2 regions of the Paenibacillus pasadenensis genome follow, and region 1 is predicted to be linked to the other one. Evidence: riboswitches for the same ligand, from Rfam matches in the RefSeq annotation. Region 1 holds a riboswitch; the other holds the start of a gene.
The links. A riboswitch is a leader RNA that binds a small molecule or an ion and turns the genes downstream of it on or off. The one in region 1 is predicted to bind FMN.
Positions count from the first base shown of each region.

Region 2: linked by a shared signal. The riboswitch ahead of B8V81_RS21625 (DMT family transporter) and the one ahead of ribD (bifunctional diaminohydroxyphosphoribosylaminopyrimidine deaminase/5-amino-6-(5-phosphoribosylamino)uracil reductase RibD) in region 1 are both predicted to bind FMN.

Region 1 is NZ_NFEZ01000004.1:2,375,676-2,380,074, reverse strand. It holds gene B8V81_RS19710 (bifunctional 3,4-dihydroxy-2-butanone-4-phosphate synthase/GTP cyclohydrolase II) at 1-562, opposite strand, end outside; gene ribE (riboflavin synthase) at 589-1,272, opposite strand; gene ribD (bifunctional diaminohydroxyphosphoribosylaminopyrimidine deaminase/5-amino-6-(5-phosphoribosylamino)uracil reductase RibD) at 1,274-2,389, opposite strand; FMN riboswitch at 2,656-2,866, opposite strand; gene B8V81_RS19695 (peptidylprolyl isomerase) at 2,983-3,414, opposite strand; gene lysA (diaminopimelate decarboxylase) at 3,526-4,399, opposite strand, start outside.
Region 2 is NZ_NFEZ01000004.1:2,798,925-2,803,323, forward strand. It holds gene B8V81_RS21610 (sensor histidine kinase) at 1-193, opposite strand, end outside; gene B8V81_RS21615 (response regulator transcription factor) at 190-924, opposite strand; gene B8V81_RS21620 (hypothetical protein) at 1,078-1,464, opposite strand; FMN riboswitch at 1,597-1,751, shown strand; gene B8V81_RS21625 (DMT family transporter) at 1,905-2,861, shown strand; gene B8V81_RS21630 (MGMT family protein) at 2,976-3,284, opposite strand; gene B8V81_RS21635 (DUF6509 family protein) at 3,305-3,619, opposite strand; gene B8V81_RS21640 (ATP-dependent DNA helicase) at 3,619-4,399, opposite strand, start outside.

The DNA of each region.
Region 1 (4,399 bases):
CCAGGTCCGGCAGCCGCGCCATCGTGCCGTCCTCGCGGATGATCTCGCAGATGACCGCGCCGGGCTTGGCGCCGCACAGCTTGGCCAGATCGATCGCCGCTTCCGTATGGCCGGCGCGCCGCAGCACGCCGCCGTCCTTGGCGATCAGCGGGAATATATGGCCCGGGCGGCGGAAATCGTCCGCGCGGGCCGCGCCGTCGACGAGCGCCCGCACCGTCTCGGCGCGCTCATGTGCGGAGATGCCGGTCGTCGTGCTCACATGGTCGACGGAGACGGTGAACGCGGTGCCGTGGTAGTCCGTATTGCGGACGACCATCGGCGGCAGGTCGAGCTCTCGCGCCCGCTCCGCCTCGATCGGCACGCAGACGAGCCCGCGCGCCTCGGTAATCATGAAGTTGATGACGGCCGGCGAGATCGTATCGGCGAGCGCGATCAGATCGCCCTCGTTCTCGCGATCCTCGTCGTCGACGACGATGACCGGCTTGCCGGCCAGCAGATCCTGCACCGCATCCTCGATCGCATCGAATGGCGCCGCCCCGTCTTGATGGTGTAATCGTTCCATGCTTGCTCCTCCTTCGTTGCCTTGGCTCATGCGAATCCGTTCTCCGCCAGGAAAGCGGCCGTCAGCGGGCCGCCGGCCGCGCCTCCCGGCCTGCCGGCGGCTGCGGCGTCCCCTCTGCCGCCGAACCGCAGCAGATGGTCGACATATTTGCCGAGCACGTCGCATTCCAGATTGACGGTCGCTCCCGCCTGCTTGCTCTGCAGCACGGTTTCGGCGAGCGTATGCGGGATGATCGACACCGAAAAGGCGTCCTCGCCCGCCTCCGTCACAGTCAGGCTGATGCCGTCCACGGCAATTGAACCGCGCGGAATGATGTAGCGGCGCAGCCCTTCGTCCGCGGGCCGGATCGTGAACAGCACCGCGTTGGCGTACGCCCTGCGCTCGACGATCCGCCCGATGCCGTCCACATGGCCCTGGACGATATGCCCGCCGAAGCGGCCGTCCGCGCGCATCGCCCGCTCCAGGTTGAGCGGGCTGCCCGCCGGCAGCCCGCCCAGATTCGTATGCCGGTACGTCTCCGGCATGACGTCGGCCTCGAAGCTGTCGGGCCCGCATCCAGTCACGGTCAGACAGACGCCGTTGACGGCGATGCTGTCCCCGAGCCGGACGCCCTCCAGCACTTTGGCGGCGCCGATGCGGAGCACCATCGCCTCTCCTTTTCGCGCCGCGCCGCGCAGCTCTCCGATCTCTTCGATCAATCCGGTGAACATGTCAGCCGATCCCTCCCTTGGCGGCTGGCTTGCCGCTGATGCATATATCGCGTCCATAGCGCTCCACCTCGACGTCGTCCAGCTCGATCGCGTCGGCCATCCGCTCGAAGCCGGCGAACCGGAACGACGACGGCGCGTCCTCGCCGCCGATGATCTTGGGCGCGAGGAACAGGCAGATCCGATCGACCAGCCCCGCCTCCAGCATCGAGCCGTTCAGCCTTCCGCCGCCCTCGAGCAGGATCGAGCCGAGCTCCAGCTCGCCGAGCCGTCTCATCGCCTCGCGCAGATCGACCGAGCTGCCGCTGCCGCAGCGGATGACCTCGACGCCGGCCGCCCTCAGCGCGGCCGCTCGGCCTTCGTCTGCGGCTTCCGACGTCAGGACGATCGTCGGCGCGGCTCCGTCCTGCACGAGCTTCGCGTCCAGCGGCAGCCGCAAGCTCGAGTCGGCGACAATTCTCGCCGGATGCAGGCCCGGCACGGACAGCCGCGTCGTCAAGCTCGGGTCGTCCGCCAGCACCGTGCCGATGCCGACGAGGATGCCCATATGGCGATGCCGCATCGCATGCACGGCCTCGCGCGCCTCCGGCCCCGTCACCCAGCGGCTGTCCCCGCTCGCCGCGGCGATGCGGCCGTCCAGCGTGGAGGCTGTCTTGAGCGTGACATAGGGCAGCCGGGTCGTGATGAACTTGCGGAACGGCTCGCTCCGCCGCCTGGCCTCCGCTTCCATGACGCCCGTTTTCGTCTCGATTCCCGCCGCCTGCAGCTTGGCCATGCCACTGCCCGCGACGAGCGGATTCGGGTCGAGCTCCGCGACGACGACGCGGGCGATTCCGGCCGCGATCAGCCGATCGCTGCAGGGCGGCGTACGGCCATAATGGCTGCACGGCTCCAGCGTGACGTAGGCCGTCGCTCCCCGGGCTTCGTCTCCCGCCATCGCCAGCGCGTGCGGCTCGGCATGCCCTTCGCCCCGCTTGAGATGGGCGCCGAGGCCGACGATGCGGCCATCCTTGACGATGACGCAGCCGACGGCCGGATTGATGCCGGTCTGGCCGGCCGTTTTGGCCGCCATGCCGAGCGCGAGCTCCATGTAATATCGATCATCGATCGTTTCCCGCAATGCAAAAACACCCCCGATTGACGCCTGGAGCGCCCTTCGGGGGTGATGGAATGTCGGAAACGTCGCCGCGCGGCAGGAGCAGGAGCCCGATCGACCGGATAGCCAAAAAAGCCGTCCTGGAAATGCGGGAACAGACCGCCGTCCCGGATCGAATCGGAAGACAGACTCCGGGCGGCAGCGCGGAACCGATCTCGATGTCTGGGCGGCGGACTTGAACAGACTCCTCCAATGATGGAGGAGCTGCCTTCATGCATGCCTGTCTTGCAGCGAGCCTTCTCCCATCCAGACTATACTGTCGGTCCCGGAGTTTCACCAGGTCAGCCGCATGCGCTCGACGCGCCCTCGGTCGAGGGAAGCGCAGAAGCGGTCATGCGGGTCACGGACTGACCGTCCCCGGCGAGCCGCGGCATATGCCGAAGACGCGCCAGGTACGGATCACCGCCGGCCCGGGAATTTCACCCAGCCCCGAAGGTTCGCTTGAATTCAATTGCTTGCATGACTCATCTTACTTGCCTGCACGCTAAAAAGCAAGCGGACGAGTCGGGATTAAACGACAAAAAGGCTCTCGGACGAGAGCCTTCCGCGCGAGGAAGTCAGACTTCGACGACTTCGACTTTGGCCATCTTGTCGCGGCCTTTGAACGCGTCGATGTATTCCATGCCTTTGGAAATCTTGCCGAAGACGGTGTGCTGGCCGTCCAGATGCGGCTGCGGCTGGTAGCAGATGTAGAACTGGCTGCCGCCGGTATTGCGTCCGGCATGAGCCATCGCGAGCGAGCCGCGCTCATGCTTGTTCGGGTTGATCTCGCAGTCGATCGTATAGCCGGGACCGCCGGTGCCGGTGCCGTTCGGGCAGCCGCCCTGAGCGACGAAGCCCGGGATGACGCGATGGAACGTAAGTCCGTTATAGAAGCCTTCGTTCGCCAGCTTTTCAAAGTTCGCGACCGTATTCGGAGCGTCCTTGTCGAACAGGTCCAGAACGACCTCGCCGCCGTTTTCGAGCGTGATTTTCGCTTGTTTTGCCACTTGTCATCACTCCTGCCTTCCAAAATAAAAGCTATGTACGCCTCTTATCATACACCAGCGCCGGTCCCGAACGCAAAGCGAGCCTCCCGAAGGAGGCTCGCCGGCAGCGGCTTACGGCTGAACTTCAGCCTTGCGCAGACGCTCCGGCAGCACGTCGTTGCGGGAGATGTCCTCCAGCGACTCGCGCTTCACGGCGACGTCGGCCTTGCCGTCCTTGACCAGCACGACCGCCGGACGGCGGATGCGGTTGTAGTTGGACGCCATCGCATAGTTGTACGCGCCGGTGCAGAAAACGGCGAGCAGATCGCCCGTCTCGGCCTTCGGCAGCTCCAGGTCCCAGATCAGCATGTCGCCGCTCTCGCAGCATTTGCCTGCGACCGATACCGTCTCGGCGGCCGGCTCGGCGGCGCGGTTCGCCAGCACCGCCTCGTACTTGGACTCGTACAGCGCCGGACGCGGGTTGTCCGTCATGCCGCCGTCGACGGCGATGTACTTGCGGACGCCGGGGATGTCCTTGCTCGTGCCGACCGTATACAGCGTCGTGCCGGCGTCGCCGACGATGCTGCGGCCCGGCTCGACCCAAATCTCCGGCAGCGGATAGCCGGCCGCCGTGAAGTTCGAGCGGATCGCGTCCGTAATCGCGCCGATGTAGTCGCGTACCGGAAGCGGGCTGTCCTCGGACGTGTAGCGGATGCCGAAGCCTCCGCCCAGGTTGATGACGCGGAACGTCTGACCGAGCTCGGCCTTGACGTTGACGGCGAACTCCGCCACCTTGGCGGCCGCCATCCGGAAGCCCTCGACCTCGAAGATCTGGGAGCCGATATGGGAGTGGACGCCGAGCAGGACGAGATGATCGAGGCTCAGCGATTGCCGCACCGCCTCGAAGGCGGCGCCGCCGGCCAGGTCGAAGCCGAACTTGGAGTCCTGCTGGCCGGTCGAGATATAGTCATGCGTATGCGCCTCGACGCCCGGCGTGATGCGCAGC
Region 2 (4,399 bases), 420 kb from region 1:
GCCGCATGGCTGCGGCGATCAGCAGCGCCGTAAGCGCAGCCGGCGGCAGGCAGCGCCCCAGCGCCGCCCAGGACGAGTCTCCCGCCACGGGACCGGCCGGCAGCAGCGCCGCGAGCAGCGCGGCGGCCGCCCCGCCGCCGATCGGCAAGGCCGCGGCGGCGGCGATCCGCTGAATCCGCTGCGCGTCCATCATCGGCCGGCTCCCGCATCGGGATTGAACTTGTAGCCGACCCCGTACACGGTCAGCACGAAGCGCGGATCGGCCGGATCGTCGCCGAGCTTGCGCCGCAGGTTGCGGATATGGCTGTCGATCGTGCGCTCATAACCGGCGAACGCGTCGCCGAGCGCCTCCTCCAGCAGATGCGTCCTCGTGAATACCCGGCCCGGCCGCGAGGCGAGCCGCAGCAGCAGCGCGAACTCGGTCCGGGTCAGCTCAAGCGCCCGGCCTTCGAGCTCCGCCTCATGCGACAGCGGCCGAATCGTCAGCTCGCCGCGCTCCAGCACCTCTCCTTCGCCGCCTGGCTCCTGGACGTCCGCGCCGGACGCCGTCGCCGTTCGGCCTGCGCGCCTCAGCACCGCCTTCATGCGAGCATGCAGCTCGCGCAGGCTGAACGGCTTCTGAATGAAATCGTCCGCTCCGAGCTCCAGCGCAAGCACGCGGTCGAACTCATCGCCTCTGGCCGTCACCATGAGCAGCGGCAGCTGCCAGCTGCGGTCGTTGAGCCGGCACAGATCCAGTCCCGTCCGCCCGCCTTCGAGCATCCAATCGACGAGCAGCAGGTCCGGCCTGCCGCGCTCGATGAGCGCTTCCGCCTCCTCCGCCGAAGCCGCTCCCTCGACCTCCCAGCCTTCCTGCCGCAGGAAGCGGGCTCCTTCCTCCAGCAGCTCCCGCTCATCCTCGATCCATACGACCTTCATGTCCATCCCCCGTCCGCTCCTGCTTGATCTCTCGGTTTCCTATTATATCCATCCCTGCATCCGCTGCAAAGCAAATACGGGACGAACGGAGAACTGCTCCGCTTCGTCCCGTATCGCTTTTCATGCCTGCAGCGCGCAGGCGGCGCTCCGAGCGGCCGGTCAGCCGACCTGGAACTCGTTGCGCTTGATGATGTGGATGTCGTCTCCGGCATAGATGTGGATGTAGATCACATACTTGCCCGGCTCCGGAAACGTATGCTCCACCTCATATTCCTTGTCCGACTTCTTCGTCGAGGTGAGCAGCACCGGGAGCTCCTGCTCCGTCTCCTCGCGGATGTCGAAGTCGATCTTGAGATCGTCCTCCTGCAGGAGGGACTCGATGCCCTCGATCTCCGCCGTCAGCTGGAGCGGCGAGCCGGCGACAGCCGCCGGCTCGCTCGCGATATGCGTCTCCACGGCGGATTCATCCACGCCGCCGCTGCGCGAGGAGCAGCCCGCCGCGACGAGCAGCAGCGCAGCCAATAGGATCAGTCCGAATTTCTTCAACGTCATTAGCCTCCTTGGCATGTTCCCTATCCTTTCCCATTATACCCGCTCGTCCGCTCTTTGGCTTCGGCGAACCATGAACTTTTCTTGTCGAGCGCTGCCGGATTGTGCTACAATTCGGTCTAACTGAATCTGAACCTTCGGGGCAGGGTGAAATTCCCTACCGGCGGTGACGGCGCCAGCTTGGCGCCGAAGCCCGCGACTCCCGCTGCCGCTTCATGCGGCGGCGGGACTGACTTGGTGCGAGTCCAAGGCCGACGGTATAGTCCGGATGAGAGAAGGTGAAACCCTGCTTGGCGCCATTTTTGGCGGCAGGCGGGTTCTTCATGCCCCCGTCCTGATCCTTCAGGCGGGGGCATGCTGCTTCTAACGAGGTTCAATTCAAATTCCGTTTCATGGGGGTTTTTGAATTGGGTACGACCGCTGCCGCATCGAGTCCGCTGCAGGCGGACCGCGGCGGACTGCTCTCCTGCGGGCGCGGCATCTGGTATGTCGCGCTCGGAGCGACGCTCTGGGGAGTCGATCCGCTGTTCCGCATCCTGCTGCTCCAGCATTTCACGTCCGCGCAGATCGTCTTTCTCGAGCATCTGCTGCTGGCCGTCTATTCCGTTCCGGTCCTGATCCATTACCGTCATCAGCTCGCCGGCAAGCTCACGCTCGGCATCGTCGGCGCGATGCTGTTCATCTCCTGGGGAGGCTCGGCGATCGCCACCGTCATGTTCACCGCGGCGTTCAGCTACGGCAACTTCAACGCCGTCCTGCTGCTGCAGAAGCTGCAGCCGCTGTTCGCGATCCTGCTCGCGCGGATCGTGCTGCGCGAAGCGCTGCCGCGCCGCTTCGGCTGGTTCCTGCTGCTGGCGCTGGCCGGCACCTACCTGCTGACGTTCGGCTTCGGCTCCCCGGCGCTCGGCCTGCATGACCTCGCTACCCTCGGCTGCCTGCTCTCCATCGGGGCGGCGGCGCTGTGGGGCGGATCCACCGTCATGGGCAAGTACCTGCTCACCAAGGGCATGGGCTTCCACTTCGTGACGGCGCTGCGCTTCCTGCTCGCCATCCCGCTGCTCGGCCTGCTCGTCCTCGTCGCCGGCGACGGCTGGCAGACGCTCGGCGCAGGGGGTGCGGCGGCGCTGCTGCTCGTGAACCTGCTGTTCCAGGCGTTCATCCCGGGCTTGCTGAGCATGCTGCTCTATTACAAAGGGCTGTCCGGCACCAAAGCCTCGCTCGCCACGCTCGCGGAGCTGGCGTTCCCTGCCGTCGGCGTGCTCATCAACTGGCTCGTCTTCGACCAGGCGCTCACCGCCGGCCAAGTCGCCGGCTTCGTGGTCATCTGGACCGTGCTCGTGCTGCTGAGCCGCAGCGCCTCGCGCTCCGCTCAGCCCGCCGCTCCTGCGGGCTGACTTCAGCCTTCAGCCCCCGGCAACGCTGCCAGATCAAAAAGGGCGGCAGCCCGAATCCTCCCCTCTGAGGCGGATCCGGGCTGCCGCCCTTTTTACGTCCTATCCTGTCGATGCTCAGGCTTCGTCCGCACGCATGAACCGCGCTTCGTCGAAGCAGCCGTCCAGTCCGGGCTCCGTGCCCTCCGCCGCCAGCAGCGCCAGCTGCAGCTCGCCTCCGTCGCCGGGCAGGCTGATGCGCCGCGCCGCGTTCATGACCCGATGCCAAGGCAAGCCTTGGGACTCGCCCATGCTGTGCAGCACGCGCACGACTTGGCGCGCCGCGCGCGGCTGGCCGGCTGCCGCCGCCACCGCGCCGTACGTCATGAGCCGTCCTTCGGGAATGGCTTTCACGACTTGGACGACGCTTGCCGTGAATGGCTGCATGTCATCCGCCTCCCCTTTGCTCAGACGTTGTCGGCTTCGCCCGCATGGGCGGCGCAGAACGCCGCCGCTTCCGCCAGCTCGTCCTCCTCCAGCCCGAAGTCCAGCAGCTGGTCGGTGCCGCGCTCGCGGATCTCATGCGAGACGACGCGGCCTTCCCCGCCAGACGCGAGCGCGTAGACGACGCGCACGTACAGGCCCGCCGGGCGGTACAGCTCGTCCTCCTCGTCGACCTCGATCAGCAGCGTGAACTCGTAGCGGTCGCCGCTCAGAATGCCGAACGGATCCTTCAGCTTCTCGACCGTATATTCGCTAATTTCCAATAGCTCCAGCTCCATCAGCTTCCCTCCTCATCTTGAAGCGTGCCCTCCGGCACGAGCTCCAGCACCGCCTGCCGCACCGCCGGCTCGTCCAGCCGGTCCGACAGCACGACGATCTCGCCGCGATCCTCGCGCGTCCGGATGAGCCGCCCGAATCCTTGACGCAGCCGCAGCTGCATGAACGGCTTCTCCACCTCGGCGAAAGCATCCTGCGCTTCCGACCGCCGGGCGTTGTAGACCGGATCGGCGGGCGGCCACGGCAGCTCCCAGACGACGACGAGCGACAGCGAAGGACCCGGTATGTCCAATCCTTCCCAAAGCGTCGCGGCGGCAAGCACGCTTTCCTCGTCGTTTTGGAACCGGCCGATCAGATGGCTGATCTCCGCGTCGCCCTCGTACAGCATCCGGTAGCCGTCCAGCTCCCCGCTCGACGCCGCCCAGTCGCGGAACTCCGCCAGCTGCCGACGGTCCGGGAACAGCAGCAGCGCGCGGCCGCCGCTGCGCCGAAGCGCCTTCAGAGCAGCAGCGCGCTTGGCCTCCGGTCCGTCCGTGCGGACCGTCCGCACCTGCATCTGCTCGGCGTAGTCATACGGACTCGGCGTGCTGAACTGCAGGTAGTCCCGGATGCCGAGCGAATCGGCCACATAATGGAACGAGCCGCCCGCCGAGAGCGTCGCCGACGAGAAGATGATCGGCATCGGACGCGCGAACACGCGCTCCGCCAGCACCTCCTTGACGAGCCGCGGCATGAGCACGAGCGACAGTCCGTCCGCCTCGTCGGCGAGCCAGGCGATCAGC